One region of the Arthrobacter pascens genome, then DNA from elsewhere that is predicted to be linked to it. Evidence: predicted binding sites of a transcription regulator. Region 1 holds the regulator's gene; each other region holds the start of a gene.
The links. The regulator Rex, encoded in region 1, represses fermentation and respiration genes when NADH is low (regulators of the CRP and FNR family bind a similar motif). The targets are predictions, from matches to a motif close to CTTGTGAANNNNTTCACAAG.

Region 1 (3,614 bases):
CCGATAAGCGGTACCCTGTTAAGGAACGTTTTACGTCATTGTAAGAATCTGTCAGTTGTCCAGTCTGTAGCTCTGTCCACGGACCATTTCCATCAGACAGGTACTGCATCTAGTTTGTAAGGAACTTTCGTGGGTTCAGTTATTAAGAAGCGTCGCAAGCGTATGGCCAAGAAGAAGCACCGCAAGCTGCTTCGCAAGACCCGTCACCAGCGCCGCAATAAGAAGTAGAGATACTTCGAACTGCAGAAATGCCCGTTGCCATTCCGGCGACGGGCATTTTGTTTTGGTGGCGCTGGGCCATGGAGCGCTGGACCCGTGGAACGTGGAGCGCAGGCCGCTAGAGCCGCGGGCCGCGCATGCGGGAGTATCCACGCCAGAGCCCGTAGACGGCGCCCCCGGCGGTGGCGGCCTTGAGGCCGAGAGTGGCGGCCCTCCGCCCAGAGCGGAAGTCGTAGACAGGCCAGTTGTTGTCGCGGGCATGGCGGCGGAGCCTGGAATCGGGATTGATCGCGACAGGATGCCCGACGAGGCTCAGCAGCGGGATGTCATTGTAGGAATCGCTGTAGGCCCAGCACCTTTTGAGGTCCAGGCCCTCGACGTCGGCGATGCCCTGGACAGCCACTGCCTTCGCGGACCCGTGAAGGATGTCGCCTACCAGCCGCCCGGTGTACATTCCGTCGGCCACCTCGCCTACTGTTCCCAGCGCTCCGGTGAGGCCCAGGCGGGTGGAGATCACGGTGGCCACTTCAATGGGGGTGGCGGTGACCAGCCAGACGCGCCGGCCGACGCGCAGATGCTGTTCCGCCAGGGCCTTGGCTCCCGGCCAGATCCTGGACGCGATCATTTCGTCGTAGACCTCTTCGCCAAGGGCTTTGATGTCTTCCACGGTGATCCCGGCCGCGAGCGTGAGGGCGGAATCGCGGACTGCGTGGACGTCGTCGATGTTCTCGCCGCGCGTCACGAACTTGAACTGCTTCCAGGCAAAACCGGCGGCCTGCAAAAGCGTGAAAGCGCCGCGCTGGTGCATCTTGCGGGCCACATGGAAAAGGCTGGCGCCCCTCATGAGGGTGTTGTCGACGTCGAAGAAGGCGGCTTCACCGGTCTGCGGCAGCGCAGCCGGCTGGGTCACCACAGCGACGTACTTCTCCTCGGGCATGTCCCCGAGTCTAGTCAATCCAAAGGGCCGTCGCCTTCCGCGTCGCCGTGCGCCGCGCTGCCGCTCCTAAAGGGCGATACGGTTGAACTATGGCAAAACCGCAGGTTGTTCTGATCACCAAGGCTGACTGTCACCTGTGTGCGGACGCGCGCGACGCCGTCGGGCGGGTCACTGCCTCGCTGGGGCTTGAGTGGACGGAGCAGCCGGTGGACCAGCTGCCGGAATTGCGCGAACGCTACGCCGAAGAGATCCCCGTGGTGCTGGTGGACGGTGTCCAGCGTGACTTTTGGAAGATCGATGAAGTCCGCCTGGAGCGCGTCCTGCAACGGGCCATGGCGGAGTAGGAACGGCGGTTCCGTGCAATGGCAGCCGCTTTGTTGGCACCGGTGATGGGGCTCTAGAGTGGAGTCACGACGCGACGGGATGGAGGGGATAGTGACTTCACTGGATTCTTCTCCCCATGCTGTCCAGGGGGTTCAGCCCGTCCCGGCCGGCCAGGAGGGCAAAGCGGCAGGTGGCAAGCAGATTCCGCCCGCGGCTGTTGCCCGCCTGACGCTGTACCTCCGCGCCCTGAACACCATGCTCGCCGAGGGCGTGGAACGGGTTTCTTCGGAATCGCTGGCCGAGGCGTCCGGTGTCAGTTCCTCGACTCTTCGCAAGGACCTTTCCCACGTGGGTTCCTATGGCACCCGCGGCGTGGGGTACGAAGTGCAGTACCTGAGCCGTCACATTGCCGCTGCGCTCGGACTCACCCACGACTGGAAAGTCGCCATCGTCGGCGCCGGTAACCTGGGCAAGGCCCTGGCACGATACGGCGGCTTCGAATCCCGGGGCTTCGACGTTGTGGCCATTTTCGACGCCGACCAGATGGTGGTGGGCAACGAAGTGGGTTGGCTGCGGGTTAGCGACGTTGCCGATCTTGAGACGGTGCTGCACCGCACGGGTGCCAACATGGTGGTCCTGGCCCTGCCTGCCGCAGTGGCGCAGGGTGTGTGTGACCGCGTGGTGGCAGCGGGCGTCCACAGCATCCTGAGTTTCGCGCCGGTGATGCTGCAGGTCCCCGACGGCGTCAACCTCCGAAAAGTGGACATGGCCACCGAACTGCAAATTCTTGCCTACCACGCACAGCGGGCGCAGACCCCGGGCCAGACTGCCTAAATCTCGCTGCCGGCCAGGGGTCCACGCCCGTCGGGTGGTTTACTGCTTGGGGTTTCCAGCTGGTCTAGGTTTCCAGCTGGTCTGGGGGTCAGCGGGTACCGTAGGGATTGCCGGGCTGGCCGTAAGGGTTGGCGAACGGCTGCTGCCTGCGGAAGTACGGAGCGGCCGACGGCAGGTACAGCAACACGATGGCTGCAATGCCGGCCAAAGTCCCCAGGGTCCCGATGTTAGGGACCCCGAACAGTCCGAGGACCGAAATGGCAGCGAAGACCGTTCCCAGGATGCGGGCCCAGTTTTTGCCCTTGCGGACGAAGAACGCGACCAGCGCGTAGAGCCCGGCGCCGATGATGGCGAATACGACCAGCGTGCCGACGATGACGCCCTTCATCTGGTCATAGGAGACGGCGGTGCCACCGCCACTGTTTTTGATGGCCTCCTCGAAGGTGTTCCGCATCGCCGGATCATCCAGCTGTCCGATGCCCATGAGCGTGGAGATGACAAAGAGAATGCCGGCTCCGATCAACAACCAGAACGAAATATCGACCAGCTTGGGGATTCCCGACGCTCCCGTGGCCTGTGGCTGCTCCGAGGGAAACTGCCCGTAGGGTGACTGTCCGTACGGTGACTGTCCGTAGGGCTGGCCGAACTGCTGCTGCCCGTACGGCTGGCCGAACTGCTGCTGCCCGTAGCCGGGTCCTTGCGGGGCGTTTTGGCCGTACTGGGGTGTGGCGGGGTTCTGCTGCCCGTACTGCGGGGCGTTTTGGCCGTACTGGGGTGTGGCGGGGTTCTGCTGCCCGTACTCCGGGGCATTCTCGCCGTAACGCGGAGCCGGGCGCTTGCCTTCGGACTCAGGCTCATTCGGGTTGGGAGGCGGGACAGGGGGAGTGCTCATGAGGATCCTTTGCAATGTGGAGTTTCAGATGGGCTGCCGGGATCGGTCACTGGCCCTGTCCCCAGCGCGGCTTACTTCCACCGTACCCCCGGTCACGCCTGCCGCGGGTCATTCCGAAGAGGTATTCGGCCACCGGGGCTGCACTGAAACGCGGCGGAAGGCTGCGGCCTGGTGGTGCTCACCTGGCCGCAGCCTTCCCGATGGCACAGGGGCGGGTCCTTCCCCTGCAATGTGTCCGGGCTCAGCCCTTGAAGTGCTCCCGGGACTGCGGGAGCCACATCATGATGGCAGCCGCCACTGCGGCAGCTGACCCGACAGCGCTGGGGTTCATGAAGATGAGGTTGGCGAGGAAGCCGATCACTGCAAGGCCGCCCAGGATTGAGAGGACCAGGCGGGCCCACCTGGCGC
Region 2 (3,614 bases), 1.0 Mb from region 1:
GGTGGCAAGGCCGTCGACGATCCCGGCGCGGCGGGAGCCGACGAAGTCCGTGGAGACAACTTCAGGGGAATCGATGTAGTCGATCTGCTTGCGGAGCTCCGAATGCAGCGACATTTCACGCAGGTAGTTGTTGATCTCGTCCTTGGTGGTCCCCCGCTCGAGGCTGAGGTTCAGGATCGCCAGGGAAACATCCGGTGTGGGGACTCGGATGGAGCTGCCCGTGAGCTTGCCCAGCAGTTCGGGCAAGGCCTTGGCGACAGCTTTGGCAGCCCCCGTTTCCGTGATCACCATGTTCAGCGCGGCGGAGCGCCCGCGCCGATCGCCCTTGTGGAAGTTGTCGATCAGGTTCTGGTCATTGGTGAACGAGTGGACAGTTTCCACATGGCCGTGGACCACGCCGAACTTGTCGTTGATGGCCTTCAGGACCGGGGTGATGGCATTAGTGGTGCAGGAGGCGGCAGTGACGATCTTGTCGGAATCGAGGATGGTGCCGTGGTTGATGCCGTGGACGATGTTCTTCAGGTCGCCCTTGCCCGGGGCCGTGAGGAGCACGCGGGACACGCCGGTGCTCTGCAGGTGCTGGGAGAGGCCTTCGGCATCGCGCCAGCGGCCTGTGTTATCCACTACCAGGGCGTTGCGGATGCCGTAGGCCGTGTAGTCGATGGTGGCCGGGTTGTCCGAGTAAATGACCTGGACCTGGACACCGTTGGCGGTGATGGTGTTGGCTTCCTCATCCACACGGATGGTTCCCTCGAAGGAGCCGTGCACCGAGTCCCGGCGCAGGAGGCTTGCCCGCTTGGACAGGTCTTTGTCCGAACCGCGTCGCACCACAATAGCGCGCAGCCGCAGGCCGTGGCCGCCGCCTGCCTTTTCAATCAGGAGGCGCGCCAGCAGGCGGCCGATGCGGCCAAAGCCGTAGAGCACGACGTCGGTGCTGGTGCGGTCGTCGCCGCCCCGTTTGCCCACGACATCGGCCAGTTCGGCACGGAGGAATTCCTCGAGTGTCGCGTCTCCGGCCTCTTCCTTGAACTTCTGGTTGAGGCGGGCAATATCGATGGCCGCCGCTCCCAGTTCCAGCCCGGCCAGCACATTGAGCAGCGGGGCCGTTTCCTCCAGGAGCAGTTCATCCTTGCTCATCCGGCGGGCGAAGCGGTGCGCCTTGAGGATGTTCATGGTGGACTTGTTGATCAGGCTGCGACCGTGGATGCTGGTCACCACGTTGTTCTCGCGGTAAAGCCGGCCGATCACGGGGATCATGGCCTCGGCGAGGGCCTCCCGCCCCATCCACGTATCAAGACAAGAATCTGACGTCTGGCTCACAGAACTACCTTCCTCGGTTCAGCCGCATACGTCCTCGTATGCGGTTGTCTGCCACCTGATGATGTCCAGGGGCACCGGCACCGGCAGGATTCGGTCCACCCCGGGTGCCTGGATCGTGTGCAAAGAAAAACCGCCGGCTGCAAACGCTGCTCCGGCGGAGAACTTCTACGTCCGTCTCCAATTGTAAATTAGCCGGGAGTCAGCGAATGGCCTGAGTCGCGTGAAATCACTCACATGGCCCTCAGGCCGGCTGGCGGAGGGGTGTGCCTTGGCTGCACCGTGAGCTCAGGCAGGTTAATGGATGGGCTGACCGATACGCCGGGTTCTGTGCCTCCCCTTCCGTTGCCGGAAAGGGAGCGGCGGCCATCCATCTACGAGTACCGTTGCCGGCACCCTCCAGCGGCCTACCCGGACACTCGGGCGGGCAGCCCTCAAACGTGTCCTGTCTGGCCTTGCTCCGGGTGGGGTTTACCTAGCCTTCCCGGTCACCCGGGAAGCTGGTGGTCTCTTACACCACCGTTTCACCCTTACCTGGTTCGTGCCGCTTTCAAACCGGCGCGACCCAGGCGGTCTGTTCTCTGTGGCACTGGCCTGCGGGTTACCCCGAGTGGGCGTTACCCACCACCCTGCCCTGCGGAGCCCGGACGTTCCTCGAGCCACTTGCGTGACGCGCGGCCGCCTGGTCAACCCATCCGTTATCCAGTCTACCGGCGCACCGCTGATGCTCCCGCCGCCGGTAGTATCGTACGGTGCTGATTCTGCTTCCCCCCTCCGAAGGCAAGACCCCGGCAGCCGGCGGATCCGCCGTCAACTGGTCTTCCCTGAGTTTTCCGGCACTCAACAGCTACCGGGCGAAAGTCCTCGAGGCCCTCGGTACCGTGAGTGCGCATGAGGACGCCCTGGCCCTGCTGGGCGTGGGCGCCTCGCTGAAGGACGACGTCGAACGCAACACCCGGCTGGGAGCCGAACCGGCCGCCCCTGCCCACCAGATCTATTCCGGCGTTCTTTATGACGCACTGGGTTACAGGAGCCTGACCCCGGCGCAGCGCCGGAAGGCCGACGACTCAGTGCTGGTGATTTCAGCCCTCTGGGGTGCCATCCGGTTTGGGGACAGGGTCCCCGCCTACCGGCTGTCGATGGGGACGCCGCTGCCCGACGTCGGACGCCTCGCCTCGTTCTGGAAGCCGCAGCTGGCGGAGGCCCTCACTGAACTCACTGCCGGGGAACTGCTGGTGGACTGCCGTTCCAGCACCTACGCGGCGGCCTGGGCTCCGCCACCGGCGCAGACTGTTGCCATCAATGTCTTTACAGAAGACAACGGGGTGCGGAAAGTGGTCAGCCACTTCGCCAAACACACCCGGGGCGAGCTCGCCAGGCACCTGCTGGCCCGTCGCGGAAACCCGCCGCGGACGCCCGCTCAGCTGCTGAAAGCGGCGCAGGAGAAATGGGATGCGGAGCTCGTTGACGGTTCAGCCAGGAAGGCGCACGCCCTGAACATCATCCTGCCCAACTAGTGCTCAGTTCCATTCGGCGGAGCGGACCAGGATGCAGCCGGAATCCGGGCAAAAGACAATGTCATCCTCAGAAGCCGACTTAATCTCGGCGAGGTCACCGGGGCTGAGTTTCATCCCGGACGCCTCCGACGTGCCGTGAAACAGCCGGGCGGCGCCAACTCCCCGCTTGGCCAGCGTCTTCTCATAGACCGCCAGCAGTCCGGCGTCGAGCCCGGCCGCGAACTCGGTGCGCTTGCCGCGGACGACGGCTGCTTCGGCATCCACTTCCGCCAGGGCTTCATCGAGCTGGGCGCGGATGGTGCCGAACGAGGCCTGGATGTCGTCAACGATCACCTGCTGCGCCGCCTGCCTTGCCCGCAGCGAATCGAGGCGCTCCATCACTTCAAGCTCCACGTCCTCAAGGTCTGAACGCCGCTTGTTCAGTGAGGCAATGTCCTTCTGCAGGGCCACCAGGTCCTTGGACAGTCCTGTCCCGCTGTTCAACCGGGCCTCGTCGCGCTCAATGCGGGACGCCACCTGCTCCACGTCGGCCTCGGCGCGCTTAAGCTCGGTCTCGGCGTCGTGGACGGCCATCTTGGCTGCGCCCAGTTCACCGCTGGCCACCGAAAGCGCGGACTGCAGATCCTCGATCCGGGGATCTGTTTCAAGGGCACGGCGGCGGTTGGACAAGGACTTGAGCTTCGCATCCAGCCCCTGCAGTTCGAGCAACTTCAACTGTTCCGCCGGTGCTGCCTTAGCCACTGATACCTCCGCTTGATCCATCCGGCCGCAACCGGGCAC
Region 3 (3,614 bases), 3.4 Mb from region 1:
CGAAACGAAAAGGATGGCAACGCCACTGTCGCGCAGATCCCGGATGACCCGGAAAAGCTGGTTCACTTCATCTGCGTCCAGGCTTGACGTGGGCTCGTCCAGGATCAGGACCTTGGCGTTGACTTCGACCGACCGGGCGATGGCGATCAGCTGCTGCACCGCGATGGAGTGTTCGGAAAGCAAAGAACCCGGATCCACATGTTCCAGGTGAAGCTGCGCGAGGACCTCTCGGGTCCGGGCGCGCACGCCGCGCCAGTCGATGAAACCCCGGCGCCGCGGCTCCCGCCCCAGCATCACGTTTTCTTCGACTGTGAGGTTGGTGCAGAGGTTCACCTCCTGGTACACCGTGCTGATGCCGGCCGCCTGGGATTCTGCAGGCGTGGAGAAGTTCTGCTGCTGCCCGAGGACAGAAATCCGGCCTGAGTCGATGGTGTAGACGCCTGTCAGCGCTTTGATGAGGGTGGATTTGCCCGCCCCGTTTTCACCCATGAGCGCATGCACCTCGCCTTGGAAAAGACGGAAGCTGACGTCGTCAAGGGCCTTCACCCCTGGGAATCCGATGGCAATGCCGGTCATCTCGACGACCGGAACGAGTTCGTTCATCCTGAGTTTCTTTTCTGTGTTGATCCGTGCGGTGGCGGCGCGTGGCAAGTTCTGCATGCGGGCGCCACCGCACGGACGATCAGGTGAGCGCTGGCTCAGTACTGACGGGTAGGCAGGGCCTTGGTGGCCTGTTCCTGCGTGAAGGTTGTTTCTTCGGTGACGACGCGCTCGGGTACTGTTTCGCCGGCAAGGACCTTCTTGGCCAGGTCCATCAGCTGGGTGCCCAGCAGCGGGCTGCACTCCACGATGTAGTTGATCTTTCCGGCGCTCAGGGCGGTCATCCCGTCCTTGACGGCGTCGATGGTGATGATCTTGATGTCCTTGCCCGGTACCTTGCCGGCGGCTTCGATGGCTTCGATTGCGCCGAGGCCTTCGTCATCGTTGTGGGCGAAGACGACGTCGATGTCCGGGTTGTTCTTCAGGAAGGCTTCCATGACCTGCTTGCCGCCGCTGCGGGTGAAGTCGCCGCTCTGCGAGGCGATGATCTTCAGCTTCGGGTTGGCCTTGATGGCGTCCTGGAAGCCTTCTTTACGGTCGTTGGCGGGGGCGGAGCCCGTAGTCCCCTGGATTTCGACGATGTTCACGGTGTCCGTGGCCGCCTTTGTCTCGGCGACGAGCCATTCGCCTGCCTTTTTGCCTTCCAGGACGAAGTCGGAGCCGAGGAAGGTCTTGTAGAGGGACTTGTCAGCCGAGTCCACGGCGCGGTCGGTGAGGATGACGGGGATCTTGGCGTCCTTGGCTTCCTTCAGGACGGTGTCCCAGCCGGATTCAACCACGGGGGAGAAGGCGATGACGTCCACCTTCTGCTGGATGTAGGACCGGATCGCCTTGATCTGGTTTTCCTGCTTCTGCTGGGCGTCGGAGAACTTCAGGTCGACTCCGGCCGTCTTGGCCGATTCCTGGACCGACTTGGTGTTCGCGGTGCGCCAGCCGCTTTCCGCGCCTACCTGGGCGAAGCCCATCACGATCTTTTTGTCTGCGTTGCCGCCGCTGCTTCCGCTGCTGGCGGCCTGGGTGCCACCGCCGCAGGCTGTCAATGCCAGGGCTGATGCCGCCATGACCGCGACTAAGGTTTTCTTGAACACAATCGTCCTCCCGGATGCGTGGATTACAGGCAGGCGGGAATTCGAAACACCGCCATCGCTGCAAGTGAGCTGCTGCTCTGGCAGCAAGTGTGAACGCTAACAATGTTGGCGTCAAGCTTCTCTGATCACGATTTGGATACTGCGCGTCGTTCCGTTGCCCATGGTCGTCCCGCCGCGTACATAGCGCCGCCCAGGCTTTCACCAGCCATTGGACGAAGTGGATGGATTTGCCTTCAGTTGTCCTGGGCGCCATTGTGCCGGCAGAGCCAGGGCGAATCCGGCCCGGTTTCAGCTGGCCTTGACGCTGCTCGTGTTAGCGTTCACAATTGTAGTAGTCCTTTCCTTTTCCAACGTGGGTAAAGAGGTCCTCGCCTCTACCTTGGAGGCACCTTATGCAGAGCAATACACCTCACCCTTCCAGCGGTCCCGATGCCGAAAACTACGTCATCGGCGTGGATTACGGAACTCTCTCAGGCCGTGCCGTAGTGGTGCGCGTCCGGGACGGCAAGGAACTCGGCAGCGGAGTGTTTGATTATCCGCATGCAGTCGTGACGGATGTCCTTCCGCGGGACGTCGCTGGCGACGGCGCCGCCCGGCTTCCCGGAGAATGGGCACTTCAAGTGCCCAACGACTACCGCGACGTGCTCCGGAACGCAGTACCCGCCGCCGTCGCCGACGCGGGAATCGACCCCTCAGCCGTCGTCGGCATCGCCACGGACTTCACCGCCTGCACCATGGTTCCAGTCAAGTCCGACGGCACGCCGCTCAACGAGCTGGACGGGTTCGCCAACCGGCCCCACGCCTACGTGAAGCTGTGGCGGCACCACGCCGCGCAGCCCCAGGCGGACCGGATCAACAAGCTGGCCGAGGAACGCGGGGAGGATTGGCTCCCGCGCTACGGCGGCCTCATCTCCTCCGAATGGGAGTTCGCCAAAGGCCTCCAGCTCCTGGAGGAGGACGCGGCGGCCTATGCCGAGATGGACCACTGGGTGGAAGCTGCCGACTGGATTGTCTGGCAACTGTGCGGAAAGTACGTGCGCAACGCATGCACCGCCGGTTACAAGGGCATCTACCAGGACGGCCGCTACCCGTCCGAGGACTTCCTGGCGGCGTTGAACCCGGAGTTTGCCGACTTCGTCAGCTCAAAACTGGAACACACCATTGGGCGCCTCGGGGACGCTGCAGGCTACCTCACCGCCGAAGCCGCAGCCTGGACCGGCCTGCCGGAAGGCATTGCCGTTGCGGTGGGCAACGTCGACGCGCACGTCACGGCGCCGGCAGCCAAGGCAGTTGATCCAGGCCAGCTGGTCGCCATCATGGGCACCTCCACCTGCCACGTCATGAACGGAGCAGAGCTCCATGAAGTACCAGGCATGTGCGGCGTGGTGGACGGCGGCATCGTCGACGGCCTCTGGGGTTACGAAGCCGGCCAGTCCGGCGTCGGCGACATCTTCGGATGGTTCACTAAATATGGCATCCCTCCGGAATACCACCAGGCCGCCGAAGCGGCAGGCCTGGGTATCCACGAGTACCTCACCGACCTCGCTTCCAGGCAGGCCATCGGCGAACACGGCCTGATTGCGCTGGACTGGCACTCCGGCAACCGCTCGGTGCTCGTGGATCACGAACTCTCCGGCGTCGTGGTGGGCCAGACCCTCGCGACCCGGCCGGAGGACACCTACCGCGCCCTCCTGGAGGCCACCGCCTTCGGAACCCGGACCATCGTGGACGCATTCCGTGATTCCGGCGTGCCCGTCAAGGAGTTCATCGTGGCGGGCGGGCTGCTGAAGAACAAGCTCCTCATGCAGATCTATGCGGACATCACCGGGCTTCAGCTCTCCACCATCGGCTCAGCCCAGGGGCCCGCACTGGGTTCCGCCATCCACGCCGCAGTCGCGGCCGGGAAGTACGCCGATATCCGGGTAG

Region 2: the regulator Rex is predicted to act here: its motif matches at 1,538-1,557, upstream of QFZ40_RS07660 (glyceraldehyde-3-phosphate dehydrogenase).
Region 3: the regulator Rex is predicted to act here: its motif matches at 1,996-2,015, upstream of araB (ribulokinase).

Annotation. Positions count from the first base shown of each region.
Region 1 is NZ_JAUSXF010000001.1:617,935-621,548, forward strand. Features, by position in the region: gene QFZ40_RS02805 (30S ribosomal protein bS22) at 130-228, shown strand; gene QFZ40_RS02810 (HAD family hydrolase) at 338-1,156, opposite strand; gene QFZ40_RS02815 (glutaredoxin family protein) at 1,246-1,500, shown strand; gene QFZ40_RS02820 (redox-sensing transcriptional repressor Rex) at 1,592-2,314, shown strand; gene QFZ40_RS02825 (hypothetical protein) at 2,403-3,206, opposite strand; gene QFZ40_RS02830 (hypothetical protein) at 3,448-3,614, opposite strand, start outside.
Region 2 is NZ_JAUSXF010000001.1:1,661,153-1,664,766, reverse strand. Features, by position in the region: gene QFZ40_RS07660 (glyceraldehyde-3-phosphate dehydrogenase) at 1-1,320, opposite strand, end outside; RNA gene rnpB (RNase P RNA component class A) at 1,619-2,011, opposite strand; gene QFZ40_RS07650 (YaaA family protein) at 2,070-2,834, shown strand; gene QFZ40_RS07645 (zinc ribbon domain-containing protein) at 2,838-3,575, opposite strand.
Region 3 is NZ_JAUSXF010000001.1:4,009,977-4,013,590, reverse strand. Features, by position in the region: gene QFZ40_RS18430 (sugar ABC transporter ATP-binding protein) at 1-603, opposite strand, end outside; gene QFZ40_RS18425 (ABC transporter substrate-binding protein) at 699-1,661, opposite strand; gene araB (ribulokinase) at 2,081-3,614, shown strand, end outside.